DNA from 3 places in the Paenibacillus sp. WLX2291 genome. Region 3 is predicted to be linked to each of the others. Evidence: riboswitches for the same ligand, from Rfam matches in the RefSeq annotation. Region 3 holds a riboswitch; each other region holds the start of a gene.
What was found. A riboswitch is a leader RNA that binds a small molecule or an ion and turns the genes downstream of it on or off. The one in region 3 is predicted to bind glycine.
Positions count from the first base shown of each region.

Region 1: linked by a shared signal. The riboswitch ahead of sdaAB (L-serine ammonia-lyase, iron-sulfur-dependent subunit beta) and the one ahead of ACDE64_RS23665 (amino acid permease) in region 3 are both predicted to bind glycine.
Region 2: linked by a shared signal. The riboswitch ahead of gcvT (glycine cleavage system aminomethyltransferase GcvT) and the one ahead of ACDE64_RS23665 (amino acid permease) in region 3 are both predicted to bind glycine.

Region 1 covers NZ_CP176755.1:3,955,254-3,965,617, forward strand. The annotation lists gene ACDE64_RS16860 (TIM-barrel domain-containing protein) at 1-783, shown strand, start outside; gene sdaAA (L-serine ammonia-lyase, iron-sulfur-dependent, subunit alpha) at 1,010-1,903, opposite strand; gene sdaAB (L-serine ammonia-lyase, iron-sulfur-dependent subunit beta) at 1,925-2,590, opposite strand; glycine riboswitch at 2,814-2,923, opposite strand; gene ACDE64_RS16875 (ATP-binding protein) at 3,083-5,866, opposite strand; gene ACDE64_RS16880 (response regulator transcription factor) at 6,443-7,144, shown strand; gene ACDE64_RS16885 (DMT family transporter) at 7,311-8,321, shown strand; gene ACDE64_RS16890 (iron ABC transporter permease) at 8,402-10,364, opposite strand, start outside.
Region 2 covers NZ_CP176755.1:4,127,964-4,138,327, reverse strand. The annotation lists gene gcvPB (aminomethyl-transferring glycine dehydrogenase subunit GcvPB) at 1-974, opposite strand, end outside; gene gcvPA (aminomethyl-transferring glycine dehydrogenase subunit GcvPA) at 1,055-2,410, opposite strand; gene gcvT (glycine cleavage system aminomethyltransferase GcvT) at 2,733-3,845, opposite strand; glycine riboswitch at 4,110-4,206, opposite strand; gene gcvH (glycine cleavage system protein GcvH) at 4,393-4,785, shown strand; gene ACDE64_RS17675 (SDR family oxidoreductase) at 5,225-6,127, shown strand; gene ACDE64_RS17670 (DUF2569 family protein) at 6,354-6,920, shown strand; gene ACDE64_RS17665 (GNAT family N-acetyltransferase) at 7,047-7,559, shown strand; gene ACDE64_RS17660 (hypothetical protein) at 7,898-8,065, opposite strand; gene map (type I methionyl aminopeptidase) at 8,368-9,114, shown strand; gene pulA (type I pullulanase) at 9,621-10,364, shown strand, end outside.
Region 3 covers NZ_CP176755.1:5,534,455-5,544,818, reverse strand. The annotation lists gene ACDE64_RS23705 (ABC-F family ATP-binding cassette domain-containing protein) at 1-431, shown strand, start outside; gene ACDE64_RS23700 (hypothetical protein) at 755-955, shown strand; gene ACDE64_RS23695 (hypothetical protein) at 1,038-1,325, shown strand; gene ACDE64_RS23690 (hypothetical protein) at 1,459-1,773, shown strand; gene ACDE64_RS23685 (hypothetical protein) at 1,832-2,038, opposite strand; gene ACDE64_RS23680 (hypothetical protein) at 2,062-2,691, opposite strand; gene ACDE64_RS23675 (MATE family efflux transporter) at 3,053-4,414, opposite strand; gene ACDE64_RS23670 (TetR/AcrR family transcriptional regulator) at 4,584-5,270, shown strand; glycine riboswitch at 5,391-5,471, shown strand; gene ACDE64_RS23665 (amino acid permease) at 5,614-6,990, shown strand; gene ACDE64_RS23660 (helix-turn-helix domain-containing protein) at 7,294-8,196, opposite strand; gene ACDE64_RS23655 (DMT family transporter) at 8,382-9,308, shown strand; gene csaA (chaperone CsaA) at 9,404-9,736, shown strand; gene ACDE64_RS23645 (hypothetical protein) at 10,100-10,324, opposite strand.

The DNA.
Region 1 (10,364 bases), 1.6 Mb from region 3:
GAGAATCAAGAGCAGGTAGTCAATCTGGTTCGCGCCGCTTGGGCAGGCAGTCAGCGGTACGGCGCGCTCGTCTGGTCCGGTGATATTGATTCCAGCTTCCGTGCGATGCGCAATCAGCTGGCAATCGGGCTGAATATGGGCATTGCAGGCATTCCTTGGTGGACGACTGATATTGGCGGATTCCACGGCGGCAATCCGTCCGATCCCTCTTTTCGCGAATGTCTGATTCGTTGGTTCCAATTTGGCGTCTTCTGCCCGGTATTCCGGTTGCATGGTGATCGTGAGCCAAATGTGGGGTCGATTGGTTCTTCGGGCGGCGGTCAGTGCTTTAGTGGTAGCGATAACGAAGTATGGAGCTTTGGCGAGGAAGCATATCCTATTTTGACTGCTTATATGCATTTACGTGAAACGCTGCGACCGTATATTACTGATTTGATGCGACAAGCTCATGAAAAAGGCTCTCCGCTCATGCGTCCGCTCTTTTACGACTTCCCACAGGACACGTTCTGCTGGGAAACGGAAGATGTGTATATGTTCGGACACAGTCTGCTCATCGCACCAATTATGGAAGAAGGACAGCGCAGCCGCTCTATCTATCTGCCATCCGGTTCTGATTGGGTGAATGCGTGGACAGGCAACACTCATGCAGGTGGTGAGGTGGTACATACCGATGCACCACTGGCAATCACACCTGTATTTATTCGGCACACACAAGCGGCAGAATTGCAGCCACTATTTGCCGAAACTGTCGCCAGAATGAATTCTGAACAATCGTCCGTTTGATCTACTCGATATGAACAATCCATGTATGACAAAAAGAGACTGTACATCGCTACAGTCTCTTTTCTCGTTGGTTATGATCAGATCATGGATTCTAGCATCTATAGAAGACCAGCCAGAACAAGGATAGCATTCTGTCCTTCCATTCCTCTACATTCTGCTACTTCCACGTTCATATCTTGCATTGCATGCAATACCACTATACATGTACATCAAATTACTGCTCGTCTTATCCCCCGTTATTCTCGCGACGACGGCGCAGTTCTTCGGTAATCTTCCGTCCAGTTGGCGTCTGAGCCAGACCGCCGCGCGCGGTTTCACGATGCTCGCTTGGCATGGAGCGTCCTACCTGTAACATAACATCGACGACTTCATCCGATGGAATTGCGCTGCGCACGCCTGCTAGTCCCATATCGGCAGCAGCCAATGCGTTAACAGCACCTAGACCGTTGCGTACGATGCAGGGAATCTCTACCAGACCAGCCACTGGATCACAGATAAGACCGAGTGTATTTTTCAATGCCAGACCGACGGCATGCATCGCTTGCTCAGGGCTACCTCCACGCAGCTCCACCATCGCACCCGCAGCCATACCGATTGCAGAACCGACTTCGGCTTGGCAGCCTCCTTCAGCACCGGAGATGGACGAGTTGTTCGCAATGACGTAGCCGATCGCACCAGCAGCGAACAAGCCCAATACCATCTGCTCATCACTCCAACCAAATCGCTCTTGCGTACTTACAAATACACCCGGAATGATACCGCAGGAACCCGCAGTTGGCGTCGCAATAATACGTCCCATAGAAGCATTCACTTCGGACACTGCCAGCGCATATGACATCGCACGCGTTGAATATGCACCAGATACGGTTTCGCTGCCATTTAAGTAATCATATACTTTACGTGCATCTCCGCCAGTCAATCCACTTCGCGAAACGGTATCTTCGTGAATCCCACGGTGAACCGCTTCTTTCATCACTTCGTAATACGCCGCCATCTGAGCGATAACTTCCTCTCGCTGTACTCCGGTTTCTTTGACCTGCTCCACAATCATCAGCTCGGCAATGCTGCACGAGCGTTCTTCACACAGTCGAATAATATCTTTTAATGTACGAAATTGCATCTTGCTTCCTCCTTTCTTCGTTTAATCGAGATCAATAACACCCGCACGGGTAACATGCGGCAATGCAACGATACGAGTCAATATCTCATCTGCGGGTACACCGTCCAGCTCGATCAATGTCATCGCTTCGCCACTGCGCGATTTGCGATCCACATCCATAAAGCCGATATTCAGCTCCGCTTCACTCAGTGTACGCGTAATATCTGCCAGCACGCCTTTACTATCCATATGCTCCACTACGAGCGTCGGATACTGCCCTGAACCTTTCAGATCAAATCCGTTCAGTTCGTGAATCTCAATATTCCCGCCACCGATTGATGCACCTGCTAATTCAGCATGCTGTTCTCCCGCACGTAGACGTAAACGCACAAAGTTCGGATGTGGATAATTGCCCGATCCTTTATCAAATTGAATGGTCATACCCAGTCGATCCGCTTCTTCGGCTGCATCCGGCAGACGATCATCGTCCGTACTATAATCCAGCAGACCGCCCACCAGCGCCAGATCGGTACCATGTCCCCAATACGTTTCTGCAAAAGAACCGTACAGAATGATATCCACATGCTCCGGTTGCTGTCCAAGCAGCTGACGTGCCGCTCGACCTAATCGTGCAGCGCCCGCCGTATGAGAACTAGATGGACCGACCATAGAAGGCCCAATAATATTAAATACATTTTTGAAACGCATATGACTCCTCTTTTCCGCTGCTGCATCATTTGAGCAGGTATTGCTGATACATCCTTTTCTATGCTAATTCGATTGTGTGCAATCCCCCGAAGAGCACATCAAAAAGGACAGAGCAGGACCTGCGGCGGCCTGTGTGCTCTGTCCTGTGTACCTGAGAGTTTGGACGGACGATGCTGACGATCCGTTATACCCCTTGGGTGGCTGAATGCTCTCTCCAGAGTTGCGTCCGGCAGCGGTTCCTGGGACCTGAGAGATTGGCAAGCCGTTGGCTGCGGCTGCTTGCTCCTTCGGTGGCGGATTACGTGCCTCCGCTAACTCTCCCGCTGTCTTCATTCGCATATAGAAGTTACAATGAACACCGCCGTATGCCCGGCATGTTCCTGATCATTCCTAGCTTAATCCAGCCGCTGAACGCTGTCAATTGCCATCGGGAAAATAAGTTGCATATCTGACATGCCCTGTAAAAACAAACGCAAATCTAGGCAATCCCCCTCAGTCTACCCATTCTTCGGACGTCTCCAATAGAGGCAAACGGATCGCGAATACCGAACCTTTCCCCCGCAATGACGTAAAGCTCAGCACGCCTTCATGATCGTTAACAATCCGCTGAGCGATAAACAGCCCCAGACCTGTACCGCGAATCTGACGAGATTCCGTTGATCGCGACCGGAAGAACTTTTGGAAAATGCGCGGCTGATCTTGTTCCGAGATGCCAATCCCGTAATCCTCTACTTCTACCAGTACATGATCGGCTTGGCGTCGCACGCGAATATCGACTGGACGATCATCTGGTGAATATTTAAGTGCATTGCCTATCAAATTACTAATTACCTGAATCATACGATTATGATCGCCCAATATATAGAGATGGCGCTCTTCCACTTCCACATGCAGACGATCCCGAGATTGAATATCCCACTGCCAGCAGATCATCTTCACCAGTTCATCCAGTTGGATGCAGCTCATCAAATATTCTGCATGCCCCGCCTCAATCCGTTGACTATCCAGAAAGTCATCCAACAATCTCGACAGCCTTCCACCTTCAAACTGGATCGTATTCATAAACTCACGTCGGCGCTCTGCCGGAATATCCTCATACATCGACAACATCTCGATATACCCCATAATCGCCGATAATGGCGTCCGCAATTCATGCGAGACGACAGCAATCAATTCATTTTGCAGCTGCTTCGCCCGTTTCTCTTCGGTACAATCACGGAAAATAAGCAGAAATCCCTGATCAACACCACTCGCCGCATCGGTAATCGGGGTTAGATGGAGCGATAACAAGCGCTCATCCTGCATCTGGATTAGGCATCCTTGTTCCCATTCTTCATGCTGATCCAGATGCTGATTCAAACGTTCACCCACAATAAACGTCCCTGCCATCAGTTGCGATTGAATGCGCTCCAGCACTTCACTCACTGGCTTGCCATTGTAATCGTCTAGTCCAAACAGCATCTGTAACGTCGGATTGATTAACGATACGATACGCGCCTCATCGCACATCATAATGCCATCCTGCACCGTTTGCAGCAGATTGCCGGTAATGCTTTTCTGCATACGCGCAGCACCTTGCTCTTCCAGCAAGCGCTCTGTCAACTGCTGCAACTGGCGTTCATGCTCGCTGTTACGTGCCAGCGCCTGCTCCTGTTCCGTCAGATCATGAAGGAAAAAGGTATGCACTGCCGCCCCATCATTCAATATCTCGCTACGGGTTAATTCTGCTGTAAAGGTACTACCATCCAGTCGGAACGCCAGCACCGTACTACTCTCGCGATCTGGATTCGCACGACCATGAATGCGGATTAGATCTGACAACGGCAAGCCAGACACTTCGGTCAGATCACAGCGGAACATCTGCTCAGCCGCCGGATTCATCTCTGTAATGCGTAACCGGCTATCTGTAGATATGATACCGTCCACTGCCATTTTCAGAATCGCACTCTTCTGCGCTTCACTCTCCGCCAGATCGAACGTGCGCTCCACAACACGAATCTCCAACAATTCTTTATCTTTTTTAATTTGCAAAAATTGATATTCCAGTGTACTCACCATCTGCTGGAAATTGTGAATTAGCTTGCGCATTTCGACGATGCTACTTTTCGGCCATTCCAGCGTATGATTCTCACGTAGCTTTTGCGGGATATGACTGGTTGCGTCTACTAATTGCTGTAATGGAATAGCGACGCGGCGTCCGATAAGTTGAGCCAGTATAGCCGCCAGTAGAATGATGCCAAGCATACGCAACATCATCTTCAAATAGAAGCCATATACCGGATACAAGTGGTACGAAAACGGCAAAACAAGGATCAAGCGCTGATTATCATCCAGCACAGTGTTTAATACAAAATAAGACCGTTGCCACCGATCTGGTGGATAGACAGCATCAATCGGATACTGAGCATAGACGGATACTTGATTGTGCTGCTGCAATAAGGACTGCCGATAACCGGTACTTTCAGTGAATTGTCCAATCTCTGATTGTTGAATCGTCGTCGCCAACACTGTATTCTCAGCATCCACAATAATCGAATCGATGGAAAAGTCCTGTTTGTACGTTTGCATCAGACGCTGCTGCTCTGTTCCTTCCAATTGCTCCAGTCTGGAAATATATAGACGTGATGAACGCTCGACATAATTGGAACCCCAGTGCAATATATCTTGAAACTGCTGACTGCCGTTCACGAACAGAATCAGGATCGAACTGGTCATGACTACCATGAGCAAATACTTGAAAATCACACAGCGAATCGTCATATAATAGTACGGTCGTTTGCCAACGCGTACACGATTCAGCAAAAAGACAACCATCGCTGAAGCCAGCAACGCATTACAGATGCCGTTTAGCAGTCGGTTAATTAGCAACAACCAGACTAAGCGCATATCCATCTCATCGTGCCAGCGCAATGCGTGCATACCGTAGATGATTGGCAATGCGATCGTCACCCAAAACAGTAAATCCAGCTTGAGCAGACTGGCACGCGGCAACCAGCGAAATCCCAACGCCAAAAACAGAATTTCCATCCCGTGCAGCACAGTCATCGTTACAAATGACCCGGTCCATAGCATGGGCAGATGAATCAATATCAGCGCAGGCACCGCAAAGGAAAGTCCGTATAGTCGCAACACGACTAGCAGCGCAACACTGCCAAACATGAATTGCAGCACAAACGACAGGTCCAGCACCCAGTAATTGAGTGCTGCACCCAGCAGCGTGAGAATAATAGTTCCGATCCATGGTGATGTAAATGATTGAAATAATCTGTAATTCATAATCAACGGTCCTCTCCATTGCGGACAGCAATCGCACCTGAAAGACCGTCTGACTTCGGGATAGACCCGGGATACGCGCGGCGCATCCGTTCATCTGTACTTCCAAAACGGGTATGCTGACTGTCATTTGTTTTACTAAAAATATTCCATATCCCCCATATCGTCTATCAATGGTACAATATATCCGTATTTACCAATCGGCAGGCTTACAGTATCTTAATCATTAAGACAATAAGATAACCAAGTAAGATAATTATAACCGCAAACATCCAATCAGAGAATCATAGGACACGTGACCATTCCGTTAAAATTCATTGTCAAACTCTTTTACATATGCACCAGGGATAATATTTTGCCGTGGCAGCCTATCCGCATCATATGTGCTTGATTACCGTCATGACGATCGTTCTGTCCGACATTGCCCGACCTTCTGGTTAATGTATGTAAACCTGTTTCCTTGCATCTTCCAAGATTCGTATCATGGACCGAATTGGATTACTTTATATACAAATTCAAAGGTACATCCTATATTCCACCTCGATACAGCCCTAATTTTCGTACAGGAGAGTGACAGCAATGCCTACCAAAGTTTTGCTCATTGAAGATGAAAAAAGTCTTGCCGATATGATCGCCTTTTTCCTTCAGGAAGAAGGCTATGATACCCAATTGATTCACGATGCCAGCGAAGCGCTAGCGCTGATCGATGAATATGGTCCCGATATTGTCGTGACCGATCTGATGCTGCCTGATCTGAGCGGCAGTGAGCTAGTACGGCGAATTCGCAAGCAATCGACTGTACCTGTGCTGATGATCTCAGCCAATACGATGCTCAACGAACGGTTAAAAGCACTAGAAAGCGGTGCAGATGACTTTTTGTGCAAGCCATTCAGTCTCAAAGAGCTGGATGCGCGCATCAAGGCACTGCTACGTCGTAGCGACTTGCACCGGATGAACGGATACAGCCTGTCTACCAGCAATACGCAAAATCGTGTGTCCGTCAATGATTACCGACACAGTCTGTTTGTAGAGGATCAGGAAGTAGAAGTGACCCAGATTGAATTTGCTATTATGAAAGAACTGCACAATTCACCGGGCAAAGTATTTACCCGCAACGAGTTAATGGATCGGATCAAAGGCGGTGACCGTGCGTATCTGGATCGTACGATTGATGTGCATATTTCCAATCTACGCAAAAAAATCGAACGCGATCCAAAAAACCCGGAACATATCCTGACCGTCTGGGGTACAGGGTACAAATATGTACAGGTAGCGGAATAATCCTGCATTTTCCAATCAGGAAACACAATATTGATACGCGTCGATGCGCAGGTTACCGCGGATGACGATGGATATACCGGGCGATCGGTTCATGATCGCCCTTCATTTTGACCACGTTTTTGATCACGTTGACAACCGCTGATAAGCAGTATAGGAGAATGTACCAATGACTCAGGTAATCACAAAGCGGGAACACTGGGTTCCGCTTGAATTGTTGTATGTGATCGGCATTATTGCGATCTCGTTTTCATCCATCTTTATTCGCTGGTCGGATGCCAATGTATCGGCAATCGCAATGTACCGACTCTATCTCACCGATCTGCTGCTGTTGCCGCTTGCGCTACGGCACTATCGTGCGCTTCTGAATATTCCACTACGCGCGTGGCTGATGCTGGCATTGTCTGGCATCATGCTGGCGCTGCATTTTCTACTGTGGATGGGCTCGCTACGGCTGACAACGGTAGCCAGTTCGACCGTTATTTTGACATTGGAGCCGATTATGGTCGTGATCGGATCGTACTTTCTATTCAAGACGCGCACGAATCGATTCATGATTATCGGGATGGCGCTTGCGGTTATCGGTTCGATTGCGATTGGCTGGGGCGATTTTAAAGTGTCCGGTACGGCTTTTCAAGGCGATATGCTGTCATTCTTCGGTACAATTGCCGTCGCTATCCATATGCTGATCAGCAAGCAAGTACGTGCGCATATGGATGCACTGGTATACAATTTCTGGGTGTTCTTCATGGCGGCAACTGTGCTGGCTGTCTATAATCTGATTAACGATGTGCCATTTACCGGATACGATGCACGCGACTGGGGCGTATTCTGGCTGCTAGCACTGGTGCCAACACTGTTCGGGCATTATCTATTCAACTGGTTGCTCAAGTACATGAACGCAGGTGCCGTATCGATGGCAGTCCTCGGCGAACCTGTCTTCTCCTCGCTACTGGCATTTTGGCTACTGGGCGAAGCACTGACTGGCATGCAGCTTGGTGCAGGTACACTCATTCTGATCGGCGTCTGGATCTTCATCCAATTCGGCAATGAAAAAGAAGAAACGCTCGTGCCACCGGATATTATGGCACCTGAGCACGAACCCGGCGACGATTCTGATACGTCCTCATCATCAGATGCCACTACCAGCTCTCTTCAAGCCGAAATCAGCAAAAAATAAACGATGTTACCGTACAATAAAAAGCTTCCCTACCGCTGATATAGCGAGATGGGAAGCTTTTTGCTTGTATCATCCAGTACTTATTGTAGCGGTCGATGCCAGTTGGAGCGATACATGAGATACAAGAAGTACGGTGTGCCGATTAGTGCAATTAACAAGCCGGATGGCAATTCTGCCGGTGCCATCACCGTACGTCCAATCGTATCCGCCAGCACCAGCATTAGCGCCCCTGTCAATGCTGATAAAAACATCGATTGTCGCAGATGATGTCCGGTTAGTAGTCGCACCATATGCGGCGCAATCAGACCAATAAAGCCGACTGTGCCCACGCAAGCGACCGCTCCGGCTGCCAGCAGTACGCCAACCGTCATCGATAATAGACGTGTACGACGTACCGCTAATCCAAGCCCGCCTGCACTCTGATCATCGAACACCAACAACTCAAATCGCCGTGCCAACCACCAAGCAACTGGCACCAGAATCAGCAGGAATATACCAATCGTCCACACCTGCTGCCATGTACGTGCATACGTACTACCAGTCAGCCAGATATAGCCCATACTGCTCCACAATGCACCACGCACGATTAGAATCTGAATTCCCGCTCCGGCAATCGCCGAGATTGCAATCCCCATCAGCACAACAGCCGATGGATTCAACCCTTTGTTCCATGATAGGAAAAAGATCAATATCGCCGCCACCGCCGCTCCAATAATCGCTGCAAGTGGCATCCAATACACCGGCAAACTAGGCCACATAATGATCACCAGCATCGCACCTAACCCTGCTCCAGAGGACACACCCACAATAGAGGCATCTGCAAGCGGATTGCGTACAGCAAGCTGAATCAACGTGCCGCTGATCGCCAGCGCTGCGCCCGCTCCGGCGGCAACCAGTGTACGCGGAATACGTAACTGGATAATCGCCGAATACAGCCCTTCTGAACCGAACAGCGATGACAATAGCTCACCTGGTGGAATGCGCAGCCCACCAAACATCGTACTGCCTACTATAATCAACAGCGTAACTATCACAAACAAACTCGCCAGCAGCGGAAACGGCAAACGCCGTCTAACGCTACCCGCATTCATGGAAGACGCCCCTGCTCCACCCGCTGCCTTCATTCGGGTCATCACCAGCCAGATCAGACATGGCGCACCAATAATCGCCATTACAGCTCCTGTTTGCAGCTCCATACTGGAATTACGCACCATTTTGGCGAGTACATCTGCACCCGTAAGTAGCACCGCTCCCCATAAAAATGCCGCTGGCAGCAACCAGCGATGAGAACGCAAACCGCTCAAGCGAACGAGATGCGGTGCAACCAGACCGACGAATCCAATCGGTCCGATAACACTGACGATCATTGCCGCCAGCAATACGGCGATGATAAGTCCACCAGCTCGTGCGACAGCTACCTTTTGTCCTAGTGAAGATGCGGTTGCTTCGTCGAGATCCAGTACATCCCACTGTCGTGACAGTACGATAGCAAGCATTCCAATCCCGATTACCCACGGCCACGCATATTTCACCCCGCTCCAATCATTTTGGACAAGTGAACCGGAGCCCCACAGAAACAATCCTTGTGTCTGAAAAGCAAAAAAGATATGCAGCGCACTTGTAAAAGAACCTAGCAGCATCGACACAATCATACCGGACAGCGCCAATCGAACCGGGCTAGACGTACGCCCACCGCCCATGATATAAGCAGCACCTGCTGCTAACAAACCACCCAGCGAAGCGAACAAAAAGGGCGACTGATGAAGTAATCCCGGAAACATCACCGTACCCAGCACAACGACAAAATATGCTCCTGCGTTAATACCGAGCGTATCCGATGCCGCCAGCGGATTACGCGTAATCGTTTGCAACAAAGCCCCGGCGACAGCGAGTGCGCCACCAGACAAAATCCCCATCGTCGTACGCGGCATACGCAGATCCCATATCATATTGTGCTCAAGCGTACCTTCACGTCCAGTCAAAGCCGCGACGACCGTATGCAGCGGAATCGACGCTTCTCCATAACATAAGCTTATAAAAAAA
Region 2 (10,364 bases), 1.4 Mb from region 3:
GCTTTGACACGACCGATGGAATCTGGGGAGCCAGAACGTAGCGTGTACGTTCCGTCTTGTTGTTGTTCTACGACTGGCTCAGGCAGGAATGGCAATAATTTGTTTTTTACGCCAACCGGACCGGAGCCGGGACCACCGCCGCCATGTGGGGTGCTCATCGTTTTGTGCAGGTTAAGATGGACAACGTCGAAGCCCATATCACCCGGACGGGCGATGCCCATGATCGCATTGGAGTTAGCGCCATCATAATACAGCAGTCCGCCAGCTTCGTGCACAACCTGTGCGATCTCGGTAATTTGTTCTTCGAACAGACCGAGTGTATTCGGGTTAGTCAGCATGAGTGCAGCGGTGTCGGAACCGACAGCAGCACGCAGTGCGTCCAGATCGACCAGCCCGCGTTCGTTGGACGGGATTGTTATCGTTTGGAAACCGGCAACCGTTGCGCTGGCAGGGTTCGTACCGTGCGAAGAATCCGGTACGATTACTTTGGTGCGATGCTCGCCGCGCTTCTCATGATAGGCACGGATCATCATCAGACCTGTCCATTCGCCATGTGCTCCGGCAGCTGGTTGCAGGGTGACAGCATCCATTCCGGTCAGTGCAGCTAGATCGTTTTGCAGCGTGTGCAGCAGTTCCAATGCACCTTGAATGCTTTGTTCTGGTTGGTACGGATGGATTTTGGCGAATCCAGCATAGCGTGCTACATCTTCGTTTACTTTGGGATTGTATTTCATCGTACACGAACCGAGTGGGTAGAAGCCATTATCCACGCCGAAGTTCAAGCGGGACAGCTCGGTATAGTGGCGGATCACGTCGACTTCGTACACTTCTGGCAGGGCGGCGGCTTCACTGCGCAGCATGTCCTGTGGAATGAGGGTGCTCACATCCACCTGTGGTACATCGCATTCTGGCAGCGAATAACCAATACGACCCGGCTGGCTCAATTCGAAAATGAGGGCTTTTTCTTTGACAATATCGCCTTGTATTTCGGTCGATGCAACCGCAGGTGTAGATTCTCCGATAGGCTGAATGCTGGTTGGTAACGTTTCGTTTGTCATAGCGATGCCTCCAATTCGATAGCCAGTTGATCCATTTCGGCTTTGGTGCGCTTTTCTGTAACGGCGAACAGCATATGCCCAGACAATTCCGGGTAACTCAGACCGAGATCGTACCCACCGATATAGCCTTTATCCAGCAGCTTGGCATTGACCTGCGATGCGCTTGTAGCTTGCGGTAATTTCAGTACGAATTCATTGAAAAATGGAGACTGGAACGCCAGCGAGCAACCTGTGATTTGTGCTAGCTGTTGTGCGGCGTAATGAGCCTTTTGTACATTCAGATTAGCGACATCCTGCATCCCCTGTTTGCCCATCACGGACATATAAACGGAAGCGGACAAGGCGAGCAGTGCCTGATTGGAGCAAATGTTGGATGTCGCTTTGTCACGGCGAATATGCTGTTCGCGTGTTTGCAGTGTCAGTACGAAGCCACGTTTCCCGTTGCGATCCGTCGTTTGACCGACGATACGACCTGGCATACGGCGCATCTGTGCTTGCGAAACGGCGAAGAATCCACATGTTGGACCGCCGAGTGACATCGAGATACCGAGCGGCTGTGCATCGCCGACGACGATATCCGCACCTAATTTACCCGGTGCTTCCAGTAGACCGAGTGAGATCGGGTTGGTGCTGACGACGAGCAGTGCGCCATGTTGATGTGCGAGATCGGCAGCTGCTTGAATGCCCTCGATGCCACCGAAGAAGTTCGGCGATTGCACCAGTACAGCCGCTGTCTGATCATCCAGCACTTCTTCCAGTGCACTGATGTCGGTAATGCCATCGCCATAAGCTACTTCGACCACATCCAGATTGAGTCCGCGTGCATAACTGTTCACAACAGCGCGGGATTCGGGATGAATGGTGGAGAAGGCGACAATCTTACTGCGGCGGGTAGCAGAGGCTGCTAGCGAAGCGGCTTCTGCCAGTGCGGTCGCACCGTCATACATACTGGCATTCGCAACTGCCATACCGGTCAATTCGCAAATATACGATTGAAATTCAAATATCGCCTGCAATTCACCCTGACTGATCTCCGGTTGATATGGAGTATATGCCGTATAAAATTCCGAGCGAGAAATCACATGATTGATGACGGAAGGAATATGATGATCGTAAATGCCCGCACCAAGAAAGCTTGTATAGCGATCTGTATCCGCATTGCGTCCTGCCAGTGTAGACAGATGACGGGTTAGCGCATATTCGTCCAGCATACCGGACATCGGCAGTGTACCTTCATAACGAACAGAAGCTGGAATGTCCTTGAACAATTCCTCAATGGAAGAAGCGCCGACAACGGCTAACATGTCCTGCTCATTTTGTGGCGTCATCGGGATATAACGATGGGATTTCATAAGCTGTACTCCTTTCGGCAGCGTAGCTACCGGTTAGTGTGGACTTGCGTGACGTGCAATATCGCAGAAGAGAAGTTGCCAGATTTTGTTGTCTATTGAGCATCTAGCCGTACATTTCGTTGTGATTGCAAGCGTATGCGTCTATTTAGAACGATAGGTAACAGTAAATTTGTCCGTGAATGAGAACCTGCTCGTAGCTGTGATCTTGTCTATACGGTCATGCTAATTATGAAGCTGCAAACACCACATATAACAATGAACATCAGCTAACAATGAACATCAGCAGCATGGAGCATCAGCTACAGTTGCATCATATAATGTGTTATACGTTCACCGGTTGACGTTTGTAAAAAGGAGCCTTCACGACTTCTGCCTTCAACAGCTTGCCGCGAATCTCGACTTCGACCGGCGTACCGAGTGCGGCGCTATCCGCTTCGATCAGTGCCAAGCCCAGATTGCGCTTCAATGTCGGCGATTGTGTGCCGGTAGTCACTTCGCCAATCTGCCGACCATCGCGGTACACCGGATAATGTGAGCGCGGAATGCCACGGTCGATCAGCTCAATGCCGACCATTTTGCGTGGAGCACCGTGTTCCTTTTGCCCAGCGAGTACGTCGCGTCCGATAAAATCACCCTTATCCAGCTTCACGAAGAAACCAAGCCCTGCTTCCAGCGGCGTAATGTCCGCCGACAGCTCTTGCCCATACAGCGGCAGCTTCGCTTCAAAACGCAGTGTATCACGCGCACCAAGTCCGCATGGAATCAATCCATCTTCCTCACCAATCTCCAACAGCTTGCTCCAGATTACATCTGCCTGTGCAGCCGGTGTATAGATCTCGTATCCATCTTCACCCGTATAGCCTGTGCGGGAGACGATCACTTCCACATCGAACAACTTCGCTTCCGGTACAAAGGAAAAGCCGGGCAATTCAGCGTATACATCACTGCCAGCTGCTTTGGATAGAATGGCGGACGCATGCGGTCCTTGCAGAGCGATCAATGCCGTTTGCTCCGAAATGTCCTTCAACTGCACACCTTCTGGCAAATGCTGGCGCAGCCATGCGATATCTTTATCGATATTCGATGCGTTCAGCACGAGCATATAATGCTCCTCACCGATCCGGTAAACGAGTAGATCATCCACAACGCCGCCATTGTCATAGCACATCAGTGTGTACTGCGCCTGTGCATCCTGCAAACGGGAAACATCGTTGGTCAGCATATGCTGTAGATAACGGAGTGCGCCAGCGCCACTGATGATCACTTCACCCATATGGGAAACGTCGAATAAACCAGCTCGTTCGCGTACAGCTTCATGTTCTTTTTGGATACCGTAAAATTGTACCGGCAGTTCCCAGCCGCCAAAATCGATACAGCGCGGGGAACCAGATTGTTGATACAGCGGGAAAAGCGGTGTTCGTTTCAATTCAGTCATGTGGATTCACCTCGAAATAGTATTTTGAGCGGTGAAACGGTATACAAGCACAAAAAAGACAGGAAGAGAAGGGAAAGAAACCGGCATATATCCGGTACTTCATTCCCTTTTCTCCCTGTCCTTGGTACCTGAGAGTTACCTCGCTGAACATTCTTACCAGCATATAATGTCTGCCGATCATTCAGAATGGCTCAAAACAAGTTTCCCCTTGGGTGATCCGCTGTGCACTTATCGTTGATTAGCACCGGATGCTCTCCAGAGTTGCGTCCGGTACAGGTCCCTGATACCTGAGAGATTCACCGTTTCCGGCTTACTCCTTCGGCGCTGCCATCGGTGTGGCAGTCTCTCCCTGTACGTTCATCCGCTCACATATGATGTTATGTATTTCCGAACATTCAACACTAGAAACGTTAAAATTGTATGTTTATTATATTAATACTTGATTGAGTAAACGATGTCAAGCCTCTTGACAGTGCCAACTTCCTTACTATACTCTTGTGGCATTGAGCAAAATGCAATCACGACATGGAACCGGAGGAGCATAATCATGAGCGAAATCAAGGATCAGCTGTTGTACAGTGAGGAACACGAGTGGGTAGAGCGTATTGGCGATGATACAGTACGGATTGGTATTACGGACTTTGCCCAGCATCAGCTGGGTGATATTGTATTTGTGGAATTGCCAGAAGACGGTCGCAATGTGAGCGAGAATGAAGTCGTAGGCACAATCGAATCGGTCAAAACGGTATCCGATCTGTTTTGTCCGGTAGCTGGTGTTGTTAGTCGCCTGAATCCCGATCTGGAAACCGAGCCAGAACTGGTCAATACCGATCCATACGGTCGTGGCTGGATGCTGGAATTGAAGGTGGACGGCGATCTGGATGCTGCTCTGTCCAAGCTACTGGATGCAGCTGCTTATGGTGCGCACGCTCAGGATTAATATGCCCCAATATTCATATTTCCTAGCGAAGATCGATGGAATATGGATGAGAAGAATGTATAGTGGTGAAAAGAGGAATATACCTTATATTGTTTGTGAGTACATGCCGTTGTCTTGTTCGTTACAGAACAGGGCGACGGCTTTTTTACGTGCTTTTTGTCGTTTTCCATATTCCTTATTATTCCATACTATACCTATTCCATATGCGTTGCTGAACTCCTTTACGTTTACTTAAAATATAAGGTTGCATAATATAAAATATATTCGTATGAGATATGAGCATGTACTAATGACATAGACATAAACATACGCTAATAAAATACACATGTGCCAATGAGATACAAGAATGTTCAACATGCGACAGTTCAAAACAACGAAATAAACGTACAGTAAACGAAAACAATCTGCATTTCACTTTCATATCGAGGGGAGCAACCGTATGACTCATTCTGCAAATATTAACACCACTAACACAGCTAACACCGCTACCGATCGCAAAACCATTCTCATCACCGGCGCCAATTCCGGTATGGGACTAGCTTCCAGCATCGCTCTGGCGAAGCAAGGACACCATATCATTATGGCATGTCGCAATCTGAAGCGTGGACAGCAAGCGCTGGAGCAAGCGAAGCATGAGAGTGGTTCCGATCAGCTCACACTGATGACGTGCGACCTCGGTTCACTGGATAATATTCGTGAGTTTGCGGCTGAATTTTACAAACAATATGACCATCTCGATGTCCTGCTGAACAATGCTGGGGTCGTTCATCCTACTCGCAAGGAAACAGCAGATGGCTTCGAGATGTCGATCGGAGTCAATCATTTGGGACACTTTTTGCTGACTTCTCTACTGCTGGATGCCCTTCAACAGGCAAAGGCAGCTCGCATCATAGTCGTCAGCTCCAACGCCTACAAAATCGGCAAAATCCACTGGGATGATCCGTATTTGCAGGATGGGTACAATGTGGTCAGCGCCTATTCGCAATCCAAGCTGGCGAATCTGTATTTTACCTCTGTGCTGGCAGAGCGGTTAAAAGACACATCCGTCACCGTCAATAGTCTACATCCCGGAGCGGTTGCAACGAGTATCGGTGTGGATCGGGATACTGGCTTTGGCAAACGCTTGCTCTCTGCACTAGCACATACACCGTTTTTTCAAACGCCAGAGCAGGGAGCAGAGACAGCTATATTTCTAGCAACGGATCCATCAGTTGCAGGGCAAACCGGTCAGTATTTTTATCGTAAAAAAGTGATGACCCTTCAATCCAGAGCATCGGATAGACAGCAAGCGTTACGTCTATGGGCATGGAGTGAAAGGCAGACCGGGCTTAGCCAAACGTAACAGGAAAGGGAAGTGCACGCGGTCATGTAGGATAAAATACTATTCTGACGCTGGCTATGGTAGACTGGAGAAAGCGGGATTTGCGTGCTTATGCTCATCATTTGGCAGTGTATCATCGGATTCGCAGCCGGATCATTACACCTTCAAAATCAAGCCGAGTAGCGACCGCGATCAGCCGTCTTGTACGGTCTGGGAACAGATTAGAACTAGAAAGGAAATAGAACCAATGAACAACAATTTTCCACCCAATCCTAACGATCCCGGGCAGCCACCATTTAACGGGCAACCGAATGAACCACGTCCGGGACAACAACCACCGGATTATAATCGTCCACCGCTTGTCGGACTTGGCGGTTGGATGGCTGTTTTTCAGGTGTATATGTACTGGGGACTATTCGTTTCCTTTGTCACCATTCCCGCCTACATATTTATTATGTTTATCGCAGCCAACCCGGATATTTTCCCGGCAGATATGCAAGCTGAAGTGAACCGTGCCTTGTCGGTATACGATACAAATTTGCAGTCGTTGTCTAGCTTTGAGCTGGTGGCAGCAGGCATCAAATTGGTGTTGTTAATCATTCTGCTCGTGCTGCTGTATACGCGCAAACGCTCGTTCCCGCGTATGGCACGCTTGTATCTTTTGATTAATCTGGCACTCGTTGTACTTACCTTTTTCATCGTGCCGCCAACGGTTAGCATGGTGAGTAGCATGATCTGGACAGCTGTTATTACATTGCTGTGGAATTTGTATTTCTCACGTTCGGTACGCGTACGAAACACGTTTATACGTTGATGTCATAGCATGATGATTGGGCAAAATCGTCATCGCAGAGGGATTGTCCCATTCGTATTTACAAGCAGTAGCATGCTCAACTAGAATCATACAAAAGAGAGAATTTTGTTGAGGTGAGGTAGAGAGATGAGCGAAACGGTAGCATATGAGATCAAGATTGCACGTCAGGAAGATCTGGCAGCAATTGTGGACATTTACAATTCTTCGATTCCCGGTCGTCTGGCGACTGCGGATACAGAACCGGTGACGGTCGAGAGCCGTCAGGCATGGTTTGACGAACACCAGCCAGAGCGTCGTCCATTATGGGCATTATGGCAGAGTGGACGGATTGCTGGCTGGGCGAGTTTGCAGACGTTTTACGGTCGACCGGCTTATAATGGCACGGTAGAGCTGAGTGTGTATGTACATGAGGATTTTAAAGGGAAAGGCATTGGCAGCAAGCTGGTTAGTTACGCAATCCAGCAGGCACCGGCGCTGCATATTCATACCTTGCTCGGCTTCGTATTTGCCCATAATGATCCAAGTCTGAATCTGCTGCGCAAATTCGGATTTGAAGATTGGGGTCATTTGCCACGTGTTGCTATTTTGGATGGAGAAGACCGACATCTGGCGATTCTTGGTAAGCGTCTAGGGGAGTAAATCGCAGGTTGCAGCGAAGTGATCGTATGGTCAAATGAGTGACGACTTTCTCATATGGATCGAAATTCCATAGAGACGAATAGGAATAGTCCTTTTTTGGATCAGCTGGTACAAGCACCTTCGTAACACGAAAAATCAACAATAAAAAAGCCTGTCCGATGCAACGATGCAGTAAACGCCTGTTGGCGAAACTGTGTAGCTGCAAAGGACAGGCTTTTTATGTAATTACATAAAAAATATATCTGAAGCATGGTGTTAAACGGTATCACAACGTATTAACGAACGAAATTTGTATATCGCACAGTTATTATGAACGATATCAACTTCGAATGCCGTCGTTAATTCCGAATGCCTTCGATACGATGGTACATTGAGTCATTGTGTAGTTGTTGATCCCGTCTCTGGTCTTTGAACAGTAGAACTAGATCTTCAAGTTGTAATAACCCGGCAATTAGAATGAGCGGTGTAAACAGAATCCATTTTCCGATGTTGATCAATCGACGCATACGTATCGTCTCCTTTGGTATCATGACTGTATTTGCATATGAGCATGAATGATGATACGCTGCATCGAAGCTATCGTTTCATAAAATAGGCAATTCAGTTCTGTCTATAAGGAGCGCGTTTTACCATTTCAAAGTTGCTGAATACGCACACAAGGTTTACTATAATACATACAGCAAGCATGGAGCGGCTTACCCGTATTCTGATCTTCGTCCGAAGCTATCATCCGATCCATCCGCATCTACACAGCGGATAACACGTCCAGATGCTGTCTTACATACATCAAGAGAGGAAGTTTCCACTGATGATTATTTTAAAAACACCGTCAGAAATTGAAGACATGAAGACTGCTAGCCAGATTGTAGCAGATTGCCATCGTCATATTGCACAGATGATATCACCGGGCATCACAACACTAGAGATCAATGAATTTGTGAAAAAGCATATTACCAAGCTTGGCGGCAAGCAGTTTACGAACGGGTATAACGGATTTCAATATGAAACGTGTGCTTCCGTCAATGATGTGATCGCACACGGATTCCCCGATCGACGGCGGTTGGAAGAAGGCGATGTGGTCAAAATCGACATCGTTGCCGAATACGGCGGCTGGCTAGGCGATTCCGCTTGGTGCTATGCTGTAGGACAAGTATCCCCGTCAGCTGAGCAGCTAATGAGGGTGACGCTGGAATGTCTGGAGCTTGGTATTCAGCAGGCGGTAGTCGGCAATCGACTGGGGGATGTGACTTCTGTTATTCAGCAGCACGCCGAGAGTCATGGTTATGGCGTCGTACGCGATCTGCTCGGTCATGGCATCGGGCGCAATCTGCATGAGTCGCCAAGTTTTGCCCATATCGGTTTACCGGGGAAAGGGCAGCGGTTAAAAGAAGGAATGGTGTTCACGATTGAACCAATGATCAATGAAGGCACCTACCGAATGACGATTGATGAAGATGGATGGACAGCTCGCACTGCTGACGGCAAATGTTCGGCGCAATATGAACATACGATTGCGATCACAGCGGATGGACCACTGGTATTGACTGCCCAGTGATGCGTACGACGTAAAGGAATAAGTGTCGCAGCCGCTACCGCTATTCGCGGCTGCTTTTTTTTAACATCGTTGGGCTACTTGATTCAACCGTCAAACTGTTGATTTTGACGAAATGATCGTACCATCCAGAAGTAAATTAGAAATAATTAGAAGTAATGACCGTCGCTGTTGTGATTGATACAGTTATTTGTGCTAACGATTGCACAATGGGCGATACCTTCATCCGCGTAATCCACTTCATGAATATCCCGCCCCCGACCTATATTTGCACAAATGTGCAGGTGACATAACCTACAAATATCCGACAAATTTTCCGATACTCTAAGTAAGTAGTTAGTAACATAAGATTCCTGTTACGATATTGCACCAGCTGCAAAGTAACAGGCAATATAAAATGGTCGCTGCTGCTCCATACCCTACACTCTGCAAGGCAAGTCCCGTGCAAGCAATGGATAAGGAACATAGGCATTATGCAATGATCATGTATGGAAATGGTGGTGAAGATAATGCTCGATAAAATGAATCATTCGCTTACGCGAAGTTTGGATATTGCAACAGACTATTTTTATGATATCGATGATCTGGGGTTACAGTATACCCCTGCCGTGAGTATCTTCAAAGTGTGGACACCTGATGCAATACGCGTCGATCTGGTATTGTATGATGATCCTGGCGAGTATGACGAAGAAGGTCTGGTACATGATCATGAAGGCGGGCATATTCTGTCCATGCAGTCAGAGGAAGGCGGCGTGTGGGAAGTTCATGTCAACCGTGATCTGGCAGGAGAATACTACATGTACCGCGCCGAGTTTCATGACGGCACCGTGGAGTACAGTGTCGATCCGTATGCGCGTGCTGTATCGGCGAACGGTCGACGTACCGCTATTATCGATCTGCGCTCTACCGATCCAGAAGGCTGGGACAACGATATTCGTCCACCGATGGCAAGTGTAACGGATGCGGTAATTTATGAACTGCATTTACGTGACTTTTCCAGCGATCCACAGGCACCGATGCAGCATAAAGGCAAGTTTCTGGCGTTTACCGAAACTGGATTGACGGATGAATATGGCAATAGTGTGGGCATTGACCATTTGCGTGATCTTGGTGTGACGCATGTCCATTTGCTGCCGCTTGCTGATTTTCAAACGGTCAACGAGTTGACGGTGGATGATCCAGACAGCGATCAAGTGAAATACAATTGGGGCTATGATCCGCAGCATTATAATGTGCCAGAAGGCTCGTATGCA
Region 3 (10,364 bases):
TGAATCAGAAGATCCAATCACTGTCCGGCGGCGAGAAAAATATGCTGCAACTAGCGAAGATTGCTGCTAGCAATGCCAATCTGTTGCTACTCGATGAGCCGACAAGCCATTTGGATATCTACACACAGATTGCGCTGGAAACAGCGATCAAGGAGTACAAAGGCGCGATTCTGATGATCTCGCATGATTTCTATTCGGTTGTGAACGGGATGGATTATGTGCTGATCATCGACAACAAGACGATTCGGAAAATGAGTATGCGCAAATTCAGACAGATGATCTATGCGAGCCATTTTGACAAAGACTATCTGGCAAACGAGCAGAAGAAAAAGGCTGTGGAACTACAGATTGAACTGGCTTTGAAAAACACGGACTTTGAAGGCGCGCAGAGCTTGATGGATGAGCTGGAAGCGCTGATCAAGTTGCTTTAAGTTGAAGCTGTAACATGGTACGTTGTTCAGAGACTTTTTTCTTAAGATGGCGTAATCTTCGTTGTATATCCAGTAGACAGGCTTATAGTTCGCTCGCAATGGAAGATGGGTATGAGGAGAAACAGGTAATCGATATAATCGAATACGATGGATATATCTATTCCTGCTCATTCGTACGATCATACTTATAATTCAATGTATTTTTGTGAAGAAACCACTCTATTGGGAGTGGTTTTCTTTTTGGCTGCGGATGTATGATGGGATAAAGAGGATTAAAGACATTGAAGATATTCAAGACGTTAAAAATATGCAGGATGACAGACGTGTATGAAGTGCTGACTGGGGTGGCAGACTCGCCGGAATATCATCAAATTTCCAAAGAGGAGTTCGATTCTTTTGAGGATTGGGTTCAGACGCATGGCAAAGATATGAAGAAGTTCTATGAAATTGTGAATCGTCCGGTGCTGTGTAGCGGGTATTTGGGAAGTGAGTATTTGGATACGTCGTTGGTTCGGGATATGTAGTAAGATGGAATGGCAAGTATTGCTAAATGAAGTACTTTAGCATTTTATTTGAAGCAATCGATTATGAGAATAGGGGATGCCTATGGACAAAGTTCAAGTATTGCATCACTTTCGCGAGTTATACGCCGAGTTGAATATGATTCTATGTGAGTTCGACCCGTACGGCTTGTCCGATAAAGGTGAGATCGCGGACGAATTTGAAGAGGAAGCATGGCAGATTTTATATGGTTTGGTAGATGTTCATAATCTGGATGAAGCCATTGATCTCGTTACATATGTGTTTGTGAAGGCGTTTGATGCGCAAGCTTTTAACAAGGAAAATTGTACAGGAGTGGCTACGCGTATCTATGCATGGTGGTTAAGCAAGTAGAAGCGAAACGAGAAATTAGAACTAGAGTTAAAAGTGAAGAAATCTCAGCTTATGCAGGCAATGGATCGGTCGAATCTGCTTTTCAGGTATAATACATGTACCTATTATAATCAATGATTGGGAGGAGAATAGGATGAAATTATTTGAGAAACTACAAAAGAAAGTAACTGTGAATGACTATACATTCCATTGTGTGATCAACCAGAAACCTTCGATTCCGATGGTTAGTGTCAAAGTCTATTCTTCCAAAACCTCTTATGTTGAATTTCTATTTAGTTGGAGAAGAATGCATGATGTGAATCCCAATCGTCCTCTAGTGTGCGCACGTCTGATCCAGTATGCTATCGATCAGGGATGGGATTATCATAAAGAAAAACAAGTTAAAATCATTGAACAAGGTGATGATATAATTGACCTGTTAAAGTTGGAGGAACTGGATGATATGTAATAGACAATGCAATCACAAAAAAGACTGTAGTTCTAAACTACAGTCTTTTTGGATACATTTAAACTGTTGCTACCAGATAATAAAGGAAACCAGAAATAAGAATGAGAGTTAAAAGTGAAGAAATGATAATTTGCTTAGAACTTTTTTTCTTCTGAGTAGCATCACTTTGTTTGTACTCTCTTACCGCTTTTATAATAATTGCTACAAGAAGAATCAATACTAAAACAGGAAGAATATATATAACAAAGTTATTATAGTTCCACATACGTTCACCCCCTAAGTAAAAAATTATTGAGGAGTAATGTTAAAAGCTAATGCCCAAGTCATTTCCAAGTAAATACCTGTACTATTTGCATTGTTAGCAGCGACTCGTGAAGCCAGTAGTCCAAAGTAAGCTGCTGTGATTCCTGGAGGAATGGCAGGAATAGCTCCAAAATAAGCAGCAACTATAGCAACCCCACCACTAGTTGCCGATACACCGGTAAGGTCAGCAGAAAACCTATTAGCTTCGCAACTATTCATATAACGGCTATAACCCCACCAGTATTGTTGGACAGCTGTATTTTTTCCAGCGCAAGATGCTGTGACCGATTTGCTGAGATCAGAAGTAAGAGGTGCTAGATTTTCAGACGTAATACTTAAATCAGAATGTGCCTTTAACTCGCCAGATTCAATTTGCTTGTTTAACGTATCAAAGTAGATTTTCTGCCCTTGTAGTAGCTCTAAATCCACCTCATCTTTTTGAGCTTTAGAATAATCTAGTTCAAAAAATCCATTCTCATTTACAGATACATAAGGTTTTAAAGCCAAGATATCTTGTTTTGTAAATTCTTTATTTTGAGTATCGCTAGCGAAGGTCGGCGTACAAGCTACTGTGAAAAGCACTAAAGCTAATAAAAAACCAATTGTTTTTTTCATTTTTCCTCCTAAGTATATGTTCTTTCTACATATAATTATTACTAAAATATACAATCAAGCCTCCTTCATTTATAGGTTTGAATACATTTTTAGTCTAACAAAATATTTTGATTGATAAAGCTTTTCGACAAAAACAAACTATTTTCTTAGCTAAATTGAGCCTTTTATCATTTACTATATTTACCATGAAGATCATTTAATTGGTATACAAGATATAACATTTATTACTTTGGTCTTATACACAAATAAAGCTTAGTTATTAAATAATCAATGTTTGAAAAATAAAATATAGAATGAATGTTATGTATACCATTAAGCCTTTCACGCTGAAAGACTTAATGTATATATGCTATTTATCGTATTACAAAGCCGTCTCGAGCTCCTGTGGCATCTCCGGCTCCAACTTATTACGCAGCCCGTACAACAATCCCGCCCCAACTAGAAACGCAACCGCATCCGCAATGACCAGCGACCACACGACCCCGTGGAATCCACTCATATGATTCGCAATAAACAACACCGGAATCAGCGTCACGCCTTGAATGATCGACATAATAAACGCCGCCGTACCTTGACCCGTTGCTTGGAAAATACCAGTGAACAGTGTCGTCATGCCAGTAATGAACAGCGACAAGAACGTCACATGCAAAATATAACTGCCCATCACAATCAACTGCGGATCGTTCGTAAACCAGCCGATTAGATGATCCGATACCGCATATACCACTACGCCAAACACCAGTGCCATAGCCACAATGACTTTAATCGTAAATCCGACCGTTTGCTTCATCCGCAGTTTATTCGCGGTGAACGAGAAGGCGATCAGAGGCACGACCCCTTCACACAATCCCATCAGAATAAACTCTGGAAATTGCAGCAATCTCGACGAGATGCCGTAAGCGGCAACCGAAGCATCGCCGTATTCAATCAGAAAATAGTTCAGGATCAGCGACATCGCACCAAGGAACACACTCATGATAAATACAGGTACACCGATTTTGAAGACATTGCTCATGATCTCTTTGCTGGCTTTGAACCATTGGATCGACACGCTTAGAAATTGGCTTTTGAAGCCCAGATGATGCGTGTAAAAGGCACTTGCGACCAGATTCGAGACTACGGTAGCAGCAGCGACGCCGGTCACACCCCAGTGGAGTACGAAGATAGCGAGTGCATCCAGTACGATATTGACGGCAACGCTCAGAATCATACCGATCATGGACGTAATTGCCGATCCTTCCGCGCGCACGATATTTTCCAGAGTGAAGAATAGGACGACGACGGGAGAGCCGATCAGCATGACGGTCACGTAGTCTTTGGTAAATGCGAACGATTCGGTCGTCGCGCCCAGCCCGGAAGTGATCATATCCACTAGCGGCAGTCCGACGAGAATGACGAGTAGACCGAGCAGCAGACTGCTGTAAAAGGCGAAGGACGAAACGTGCTTGGCGTCGTCGTAGCGCTTTTCACCAAGCAGACGGGAGATGAATGTACCGCCGCCCATACCGATCAGGTTGCCGAGTGCCATGATGATGGCGAACAACGGCAAAGTTAGCGCCAGCGCGGTCAGCATCGCTGTATTGTGCAGCGTGCCGAGGAAGTAGGCGTTTAGGATGGAGTAGATGACGCTCATGGATGTACCAAGCATCATCGGAACGGCAAAGTGGGCGACGGCTTTGGCGATAGGGGCTTTTTCAAAATAGTGCAGATTTTCTGTATCCATGGGGATTCCTGCTTTCTGTAGATAATTTGGCTGTTGAAATATTTGGTCTATCAATGATTGCCTTACAGTGTTAGTTGAGCCTTACACTGTTAGATGTTATCATGGGATGAGATGCTTGTAAAGCATAAACTTACAGTGTTAGATAAAATTTTTCGAGGGATGGATATAGATGAAAAAGCAGCAGCCTCAAATTTCAGAGGATAAGATTCTTGAAGCGTCGTGGGAGCTTCTCGGGGAAGACGGCATTGAGAAATTAAGTATGCGGCGGCTTGCCGATCGGCTCGGCATTCAGGCGCCTTCGCTATACTGGCATTTTAAAAGCAAGCAGCAGTTATACCAGCGGCTGGCGAATCATGTATCTAAAGTGATCGTGGATGAGCTGCATAGCGAGGGCAATTGGAAGCAGCAGCTGACCGAACTTGCCGTTACTACGCGTGATGTATTGAGCCGCTATCCGTGCTCCACACAGCTTATGATGATGACGCTGCCGCATGATCCGGACATTATCCGCTTCACCAACCGGATGCTCTCTTGTGTAGAGGAAACACCGCTGGCGCAGGATCAGAAGATGCAGGTTGTGACGACGCTGATCAACTTTGTGTTTTATTTTGTGCTGGATCATTATCAGCATCAGCGTAATGTGGAGATCATGAGTCAGGAGCAGCAGTCTACGATGGGCGATCATATGATGCAGGTGATGGATTCGATGCCGGATCAGGATACGTGGCTGTTCCGGCGCATGTTCCAGAATGAGCTGTTTGAGCTGATGGGAAGTGATCGGGCGTTTGATTTTGGACTGAAGGTGATTTTGCTAGGGATTGAGCAGGTGATTGTGGAGCAGAATATGGATGTGTAACTTTTTTCACTGATCCATTGCTCACATTGGCGGTACTATGTTAACATATCGGAATGGCAGTAATGCCTAACTAACTTCATATATTTAAGGGCTATGATTGCTGTGGATCACACTACAGCAGGAGCAGCTTCTGGAGAGACTGCGGGTACACCGCAGCGCCGAAGGGTTCACAATCTCAGGCAAACGGACAGAAGAGTACGAATAGATAGGTGTCATGCGGCGACGTATATGCTGCGGGGCACGTATGTATTTTGTTATTCTTGTGCGCTGAGAGATTGGATGATATCCAGTCTCTTTTTTTATTGTTTTTTATAGAAAGATAGGAGATCAAGGGGGACACACGATGACACAGACAGGATTAAAACGAGAACTTGCCAACCGGCATGTTCAGTTGATTGCAATTGGAGGAACGATTGGAACGGGGCTATTTCTCGGCTCCGGCAAAGCGATTGAGAAGGCGGGACCTTCGATTATTCTCACGTATCTGATCGTCGGGATGGCGATTTTTTTCGTAATGCGGGCGCTGGGGGAATTGCTATTATCCAAGGCGGGCTACCAGTCATTTACCGATATTGCGGAGGATTATTTGGGACCGCGCGCGGCGTTTGTGACGGGTTGGACGTATTGGTTTTGCTGGATTATGACGGCGATGGCGGATGTGATCGCGGTTGGCGTGTACGTGCAGTACTGGTTTGATATTCCGCAGTGGATGCCAGCGGTGCTATGTCTGATCGTATTGTTAGGTCTGAACCTAATGACCGTCAAAAATTTCGGGGAGCTGGAATTCTGGTTTGCCTTGATCAAGGTCATTACGATTCTGGCGCTGATTGGGCTAGGTATTGTACTGCTGGTGATGGGTTTCCGCACGGATGCGGGTACCGTATCGGTACGCAATCTATGGGAGCATGGCGGCATATTCCCGAATGGCGTGTCGGGCTTCCTGTTCTCGTTCCAGATGGTCGTATTCGCTTATGTTGGCGTAGAGCTGGTCGGTGTATCGGCAGCAGAAACCGCCAACCCGGAGAAAAGTATTCCAGCGGCAATCAACAAAATTCCGCTGCGCATTCTGTTCTTCTATGTCGGCGCGCTGTTCGTGCTGCTGTGCATTAATCCATGGACACAGCTGAGTCCGTCGGAAAGTCCATTTGTCCGTACGTTTACGCTGGTCGGTATTCCGGTGGCAGCGGGCATTATTAACTTTGTCGTGCTGACGTCGGCGGCTTCCGCTTGCAACAGCGGCATGTTCTCGACAAGTCGCATATTGTACAATTTGAGCCGTAAGGGGCAGGCTCCACAGCGACTGGGCAGACTGAACCGCAATCATGTGCCAAGTCAGTCGCTGTTCCTCTCTACGATTGTGATCTCTGGTGGTGCGCTACTGAGCAAGCTGTTACCGGGACAGGCGTTTGAGATTGTGACGACGATCAGTGCCATTTGTTTTATCTGGGTGTGGGGTGTCATTCTGGTGTGCCATATTCGGTATAAACGAATTCGCCCGGAGCTGCATGCGACGTCGCGCTTCAAAGCACCATTTACACCATGGATCAATTATGTAGTACTGGCGTTATTTGCGGGTATTCTGGTCATTATGCTCATCTCTGGTGAGACGCGTCCGGCGCTGTTATGTACACCGATTTGGTTTATTTTGCTGCTGGTATTGTACCAGCTTCGCGGGCGAAAAAGAGACAGTGAGCCGGTGTTGGAGACGACGAATACGTAAGTTGCAGATGAATGATAGCGGAGTGTCAAACATGCCGTGACAGCTATCAAAGAAACTATTATGTCCAGAAATGGCATACGAAACACAGTGCAAACAAATGCACCTATTTCATACGAGTAGGAGTATGCAGTACAGCTCATCTTCAAATATACAAACTGCAATCATAATGGTATGTGCGAACAGCTCTATGATCTATATATGCATAGAGCTGTTTGGTATTGGATTTCGCTTTGTCTCTTTTGCATTCAGGAGCACTCTGTCCGTGTTGAAAGTAACCAAGTGCCTAATGCTTGGCAATGACGATCATTGTGAATGTGCCTGTTGCAATCTTGCTTTCCGATATTCCTTTGGCGTTTGCTCATATGCCTTTTTGAACGACTGGATAAAATGGTTCACATGATTAAACCCGACGCGCTGTGCGACTTCGGTAATCGTATCGTCCGTACTGAGCAGCAGATCGCAGCTCTTTTTTAGTCGGTATTTGATCAGGTAGTCGTAGGGCGTCATATGGATCGTTTTGCGGAAGCTGCGGGTGCATTCGGATACGCTCAGATGTGCGATGTCGGCGATTTGTTGCAGCGTGATGGGATCAACAAAGTGTTGGTGAATGTAACTCAGCATGAGCTGCAATCGCTCCTGCTGCTGTTTGGCATGTTTGGGCAACTGCTCGGTGGACAATGGAATATGGGAAATTAGCGTGAACCACAGCTGTAGTGTCTTGATCGATACTTCATATTGCCAGCCCCAGCTTGCACCAGCGATCTCGAATGTACGTTTCATCTCCCATAGCATATCCAGAATGGCATGTTCCCAGTCGTGGTCACCTCGGATATCTAGCGAAACGAGGGATGAGTTGGTGTAAGGCGTTACGTAATTCTTTTCCATTACGCTATCGCCGTAGAAGGATAGCAGCTTTTCGGGAAAATTAAAGCTGGCGTACTGTCCGTCGTGTTCCAAATATGTAGCGATATGCAAAATGCCTTTGTTGATCAGAATCGCCTGTCCCTGCTCTAGATGGTGGTCGATGCCGTTCACCTGAATGATGAGCTTGCCACGGGTGGCGAGGGTAATTTGTAGCTCGTCATGCCAGTGCAGATCGTTAAAGCCGCGCCCTTCGGGGATGCTGTTGTGGGTGGTATGGGTGTACATGATGTAAGGGAAGGAGTCGTCGGGGTAGGCGATATGTTCGAATAGAGGTTTGCTCATAAGGGTTCTCCTTTGCTGCATTTGATATTTTGCATATATAGATGACGATATTTCGATATAAATGAAGGATATCCTTACACCGAGAAACAGAAAACGGTGATATTATTATATCAGATCTAAGGCTTATCTCTATAGCCTGTGCACAGACGTTCGGATAAGACCTCTATGAATATGGAGGCATGGTAATGAACAATCGTAAGATGTTTTGGGGTATTCATCCGTATGTATTGCTGTTTATTAGCATTTTGTCGGTATCGATCTCGTCCATTCTGATCAAGATGTCGGATACGCCGACTGCGGTGGCGGGCATGTACCGACTGTACATCTCCGTACTAATCATGCTGCCGCTCGTGCCATGGCGTACGCTGCGCACGCTACGGTTGAACGCAAGCGATTGGGGCAGTGTGATTGCGGCAGGATTGCTGCTGGGCATGCACTTTCTATTCTGGATGGAGTCGCTCGTGCATACGTCGGTGGCAAGCTCGATGGTCATTTTGGCGTTACAGCCGTTGTTTGTAATGATTGGTTCGTATTTTATGTTCAAGGAGCGGGTGGGGATAGCGAAGGTTCTCTGTCTAGTGGCGGCGTTATTCGGCTCGGTCATTATTGCATGGGGCGATATTGGCGTATCGCGGCAAGCGCTGTTCGGTGATGCGTTGTCGTTGATCGGGACGCTGGCAGTTTCGGCGTATTTTCTAGTCGGGCAAAAGGTCAGTCGCAAAATGAACGCCAATCTGTATAGTGTGATCGTCTTTCTGATCGGCGGTAGTATGCTGCTGGTGTATAGTTTGTGGAATCAGTTGCCGCTGACCGGATACTCTGGTGCGGACTGGACGTACTTCCTGCTATTGGCGATCATTCCGACGATGTTCGGGCAGTATATTTTCAATCTGCTGCTTCCATCGATTGGAGCGACGACAGTGTCGGTGGGCATTATCGGCGAGCCGGTACTCGCGATTGTGATGGCGTATCTGTTTCTGGGTGAGCAGATGTCGGCGTTTCAATTTACCGGCGGACTGCTCACATTGCTAGGCATGGGCATGTACTTCTGGTTACAATCGCTGAAACGTCCGATAGCGGACTATGTACCGGTGGATGAACCGATCAGGTGAATTCCATTGGCAAATAGAATGGAGTCAGATTTGGCATGAAATATATGCCGGATGGTATGATGCCTACACAAGTGATCATGATAGGAGTGGGATATATGGCAACATTTGAAGATTTGTTGAAGCTGGATATTCGGGTAGGCACGGTGATAGGAGCAGAGTTTTTCGCCAAAGCGCGAGTGCCTGCGATCAAGCTAGAGATTGATTTTGGAGAAGAAGTTGGTGTGAAGCGTTCTAGTGCGCAGCTGACGAAGCGGTATGAAGCAGAGCAACTGGTCGGTCGGCAGGTGGTCGCGGTTGTGAATTTTCCACCGCGCCGGATTGCCGGGTTCGATTCGGAAGTGCTAGTGCTGGGCGGCGTACCGGGCGAAGGCGATGTGATTCTGTTGCAGCCGGAATTTGACGTGCCGAATGGCACGCCGATCGCGTAGACTGCTTGCAGGTGATTTGGATGTTGGCGAATGGGTCATATCGGCGTGTAGTTCTTGTATACGTTGCGGATTATCTGTATGCAAATTGCTGATGGAAGAGAGCGTATAAAGTGATGCTTGTATGATATGGTATGGAGTGCATTCGTATCTGTACTTTGTATTAAAAAAGGCAGTAGCCCAATGAACGAATCAACTAGGTACTTGATCCGACAACGGTTGGGCTGACTGCCTTTTTATTTTGTTCATTTAGAGAAGATAGCGAACGATAAAGCATGATGATGCAATACATCTGCTTTACCATGTAGATGCGGGTATGCCTGTACGTTTTTTAACAACGGTATACTAGATCTGGGTCTGTACCAATTATTTGGTCTGATCTTCGTTGGAAGGAAAGTTGGCGATGTAACGATTGCGTTTCTTTTCATCAATACTCAGATCAATCAGTTTGATTAATCGATTTCCGATTTTAATTAGGAAATAGAGTCCAACTGCCATCAGGACGATGCCGAGTATCCATGGAAGTAATGTAAGGAGCGGGAAAAAGGCTGCGCCCAAATTTAAAGTATTGGATAGGTAATAGCTTGCCATTCTCAGAATCATCCTTTCTAAAATGGATCTTGATTATGTA